2 regions of the Butyricicoccus sp. AF35-5AC genome follow, and region 2 is predicted to be linked to the other one. Evidence: predicted binding sites of a transcription regulator. Region 2 holds the regulator's gene; the other holds the start of a gene.
The links. Region 2 encodes Rex, which represses fermentation and respiration genes when NADH is low (regulators of the CRP and FNR family bind a similar motif). Its sites were predicted from a motif close to ATTGTTAANNNNTTAACAAT; they were not measured.

Region 1: a site for Rex is predicted at 1,374-1,393, ahead of DWZ82_RS12345 (butyryl-CoA:acetate CoA-transferase). Genes of this name have one in related genera too.

Annotation. Positions count from the first base shown of each region.
Region 1 covers NZ_QUDX01000011.1:40,164-42,567, reverse strand. Annotated here, with positions in the region: gene DWZ82_RS12345 (butyryl-CoA:acetate CoA-transferase) at 4-1,344, opposite strand; gene DWZ82_RS12340 (transporter substrate-binding domain-containing protein) at 1,653-2,404, shown strand, end outside.
Region 2 covers NZ_QUDX01000009.1:101,997-104,400, forward strand. Annotated here, with positions in the region: gene DWZ82_RS11665 (isocitrate/isopropylmalate family dehydrogenase) at 1-725, shown strand, start outside; gene DWZ82_RS11670 (redox-sensing transcriptional repressor Rex) at 765-1,421, shown strand; gene metA (homoserine O-acetyltransferase MetA) at 1,499-2,404, opposite strand, start outside.

The DNA of each region.
Region 1 (2,404 bases), on a different contig from region 2:
ATTTTATCTCTTATTGGAGCGCTTCCAGATACGCATCTTCTCCGCTTCCTGAATCAGCTGCTCACGGAAATCCGGATGCGCAACCGAGATCAGAGCCTCCGCACGCTGCCATGCAGTCAGACCCTTGAGGTTTACCTTGCCGTACTCGGTGACAAACCAGTGCGCGCACGGACGGGCATCGGTAACGACCGAGCCGTTCTCGAGCGTCGGACGAATACGGCTCTCGAGCGTGCCGTCCTTCTTCTTAAAGGTGGACGAGCAGCAGATGAAGCTCTTGCCGCCCTTGGACAGATACGCGCCCAGAACGAAGTCCAGCTGGCCGCCTGCACCGGAAATCTGCTTGATACCGGCACTTTCTGCGTTCATCTGGCCGAACAGATCCACATCCACGATATTGTTGATGGAAATGAAGTTGTCGATCTGTGCGATGGTGCGCGCATCGTTAGTATAGGATACCGGTGCAGACATGCACTCCGGATTATCATTTACAAAATCGTACAGCTTCTGGGTGCCTGCGCCGAACGCGAACACCTGACGGCCGCGGTCGATGGCCTTCTTCGAGCCGTTGATCTTGCCTGCACGGGAGATGTCAACGAATGCGTCAACGTACATTTCAGTATGAACGCCGAGGTCCTTCAGGTCAGACTCCGCGATCATCGAGCCTACGGTATTCGGCATGCCGCCGATGCCCAGCTGCAGGCAGGCGCCGTTCGGGATTTCCTCCACGATCAGCTTTGCAACCGCCTTATCAACCTCGGTCGGCTCGCCGCCTGCGCCCATCTGCGGCATTTCGGTGTCGCTCTCAACGATCATATCCACCTGCGAAATGTGAATGCCGTCCTCAAAGCCGCCGAGGCAGCGCGGCATATACTTGTTAACCTCAACGATGATAACATCGGATACATCGCAGATGGCTTTGAGGTGCGAAGCCTGCGGACCGAAGCTGAACCAGCCATGTGCGTCCATCGGCGCCACCTGAATCATGGCTACATTGACATGACGGACGTTCTCGCGGTACCAGCGCGGCATCTCGGAGTAGCGCAGTGCGCTGTAAAAGCCGAAGCCCTCCATGCATGCCTTGCGCTCAATGCCGGACATGTGCCACGAGTTCCAGGTGATCTTGTCAGCTGCATCCGGAATATCGAATACCGCCGGTCGGCGCATGAGTACACCGCCGCGGAAGTTTACGTCCTCCAGCTCGCCCATGCGGGCAGCAAGTGCCTTGTCCAGTGCAACAGGCGTACCCGTACACCAGCCGTAGTCTACCCAGTCACCCGATTTAACAACTTTAACGGCTTCGTCCGCCGTTGTCAGCTTCTGCTGATACAGTGCAGTATAATCCACGCTGATTCCCTCCGTCTTACTTGTTCTTCATTGTTTATTCTTTAACAATCATGCTTACTTATGATTATAATCTCTTTTGGGGTACAGGTCAACACAGGTTCGCAAAAAAGAGTGAGAATCCATTCAAACCGCTCCCCGCCCTCTTTTCCTTATATTTCACCCTGTTATTTTAATTTTTGCACAAAATACCGCCCGCTTACCCTTCAAAAATACTGAAAATCCGCATGAAAATCAGGGGTTGATTTTCTGCGCTAAAGTGTTATAATAGTAAACAAGATATGAACTGAATTACAGGAGGTTTTCTAAAAATGAAGACGAAGAAACTTCTTGCACTGCTGATGGCAGGCGCAATGAGTGTATCCATGCTGTCCGGCTGCGGCGGCTCTGCTGCCAAGACCGACGACTCGAGCGCCGATGCGGCTGACACCTCAACTTCCGCTGAGAGCGATATTGATTATGTAAAGAGCAACGGCAAGCTGGTCATCGGCATCACGGATTTCGCACCGATGGATTATAAGGAAGACGGCTCGGACGAGTGGGTCGGCTTTGACGCGGACATGGCAAAGGCTTTCGCAGAGAGCCTGGGCGTAAAAGCTGAGTTCATCGAGATCAACTGGGACAACAAGATCATGGAGCTGGATTCCAAGGGCGTTGACGCTGTTTGGAACGGCATGACCCTGACCGATGAGGTCAAGACCTCCATGAACTGCTCCGACCCGTATGCAACCAACGCACAGGTTGTTGTTGTTCCGTCCGACAAGGCTGACGCTGCCAAGGACATCGAGTCCATCAAGGATATGACCTTCGCTGTTGAGTCTGGTTCCGCCGGTGAGGCTGCTGCACAGGCTGCCGGTCTGAATGCAACTGCAGTTCAGTCTCAGGCTGACGCACTGATGGAGGTTGCCGCAGGCACCTCTGATGCCTGCGTGATCGACCTGCTGATGGCAGGCGCTATGATCGGCGAGGGCACCAGCTACCCGAACCTGACCTACACCGTAAACCTCAACGAGGCCAACGGCGAGGAGGACGAGAACTACGTTGTAGGCTTCCGCAAGGGTTC
Region 2 (2,404 bases):
CGGTAAAGGTACCTGAGCTGGGTATCGACTGGACGTTCTACCGTGAGAACACCGAGGGCGGCTACGCTGTCGGTTCGCAGGGTGTGCAGATCGACGACGATCTGTTCATCGACTTTACCGTAGCTACCTCGCAGGGCTGCGAGCGTATCGCTCGTCTGGCCTTCGACTATGCACGCAAGACCGGCAAGAACCGCGTTTCCTGCGTCACCAAGGCGAATATCATCAAGACCACCGACGGCAAGTTCCTCGATACCTGCCAGAAGGTAGCCAAGGAGTATCCGGAAGTACAGTTTGATGACTGGTACATCGACATCATGACCGCAAAGCTGCTCGATGACAAGCGCCGCCGCGACTTTAAGGTCGTTGTTCTGCCGAACCTGTACGGCGACATCATCACCGACGAGGCCGCTGAGATCCAGGGCGGTGTCGGCACGGCAGGCTCTGCCAATATCGGCAAGCGCTATGCGATGTTCGAGGCAATTCATGGCTCTGCGCCGCGTATGGTACAGGAAGGCCGTGCAAAGTACGCGGATCCGTCCTCCGTACTGCGTGCAGCCGTTATGCTGCTTGAGCACATCGGTGAAATCGAACTGGCAAAGAAGCTCGACCGAGCACTTGATATCTGCATGGTAGAGGAGCACAAGGTTGTTGTTACCGGTCGTGATACCGGTGCAACCGCACAGGAATTTACCGATTATGTGCTGGATACCATCGCTAAGCTGTAATTTACACGAGAAATAGAATTTGAGAGAGGGAGAGGGTCTGTGGAACACAAGCAAGAGGTTTCCAAAGCGGTAATTCAGCGATTGCCTCGCTATTATCGGAATATTTGTGAGCTGAAGGCTGAAGGGGAGCAGCGTATCTCCTCCAAAGCACTGGCAGAGCGCATGGGACTGACCGCTTCGCAGATTCGTCAGGACTTTAACTGCTTCGGCGGCTTTGGTCAGCAGGGCTACGGCTATAATATCGACAAACTGCAGGAGGAGCTGGGTGCGATCATGGGTCTGCGGACCGGCCGCACGGCGATTCTGCTGGGTGCCGGTAACCTCGGTCGTGCACTGCTTAATAACTTTAACTTTTCTGCCAGCGGCTTTGAGCTGCTGTGTGCGTTTGACGCAAATCCGCAGCTCATTGGTCAGCGCTTTGGCGGCCATGAGGTACGCAGCGCGGATACGCTTGCGGAGTTTATTGAGCGCAACAAGCCGGATGTGGCGGTGCTCACCATTCCGCGCGGAGATGCCCCGCGTATCGCACACGGTCTGGTAGAGCGCGGTATCCGCGGTCTGTGGAATTTCACCGGCGAGGACCTTCATTTGGAGGGACTGGGCGTTCCGGTCGAAAACGTGCATCTGTCGGACAGCCTGATGACACTGTGCCATCTGGTCGGCGCAGCAGACGGGGAAAGAGAGCAGAACCTGTAAAACGAAAGGGAGTATCTTTTGATACTCCCTTTTTTGTGCGAAAAAAGCCGCTATCCAATGGATGAGCGGCTTTGGTATTACATTTTGTCCAGATAATACGGTGTTGTCTGGTACACATAGTAGTTGACCCAGTTGGTGTAAAACAGGTTGGCATGTGCCTTCCAGGTCACCAGTACGTCCTCGTTGGGATCATCGTTGCGGAAGTAATGGCGCGGCACCTCCGGGTTCATGCCTTTAGCCAGATCACGCTCATACTCCTTTTTGAGCGTGTCGGCGTCGTACTCGCCGTGACCCAGCACAAAGATCTGACGGCCATTCATTGCCTCTACGATGTGCACACCGGCTTCGTGCGACTCCGCGAGAATGGTCAGACGATCGTTTTTGCGGATGTCGGCGGCACGCACCTCGGTGTGGCGCGAGTGCGGTGCGCAGAAGATATCATCAAAGCCGCGCAGCAGCGGCTCCTTCGGCAGCAGAACATGGTGCTTGAAAATACCGGACATTTTCTCGGGCAGCATGTACTTCGGAATACCGTAGTGATAATACAGACCGGCCTGCGCCCCCCAGCAGATGTGCAGCGTGGAATGAACGTGCGTTTTAGTCCAGTCCATGATCTCGGTCAGTTCCTTCCAGTATTCGACTTCCTCAAACGGCATGGTCTCTACCGGCGCACCGGTGATGATAAAACCGTCATATTTCTGGTCGCGGATATCGTCGAACGTCTTGTAGAAGGTGAGAAGATGATCCTCCGGCGTATTTTTGGAATGGTACGTTTCGGTCTGGATCAGATCGACCTCGATCTGGATCGGCGTGTTGGATAAACAGCGCAGGATCTGGGTCTCGGTAATGATTTTCAATGGCATCAGGTTGAGTAAACCGATGCGAAGAGGACGAATGTCCTGTGTCGCGGCACGGTGTTCGGTCATAACGAAAATGTTTTCGCTCTCCAATACGGCGCGTGCCGGCAGACTGTCGGCTATCTT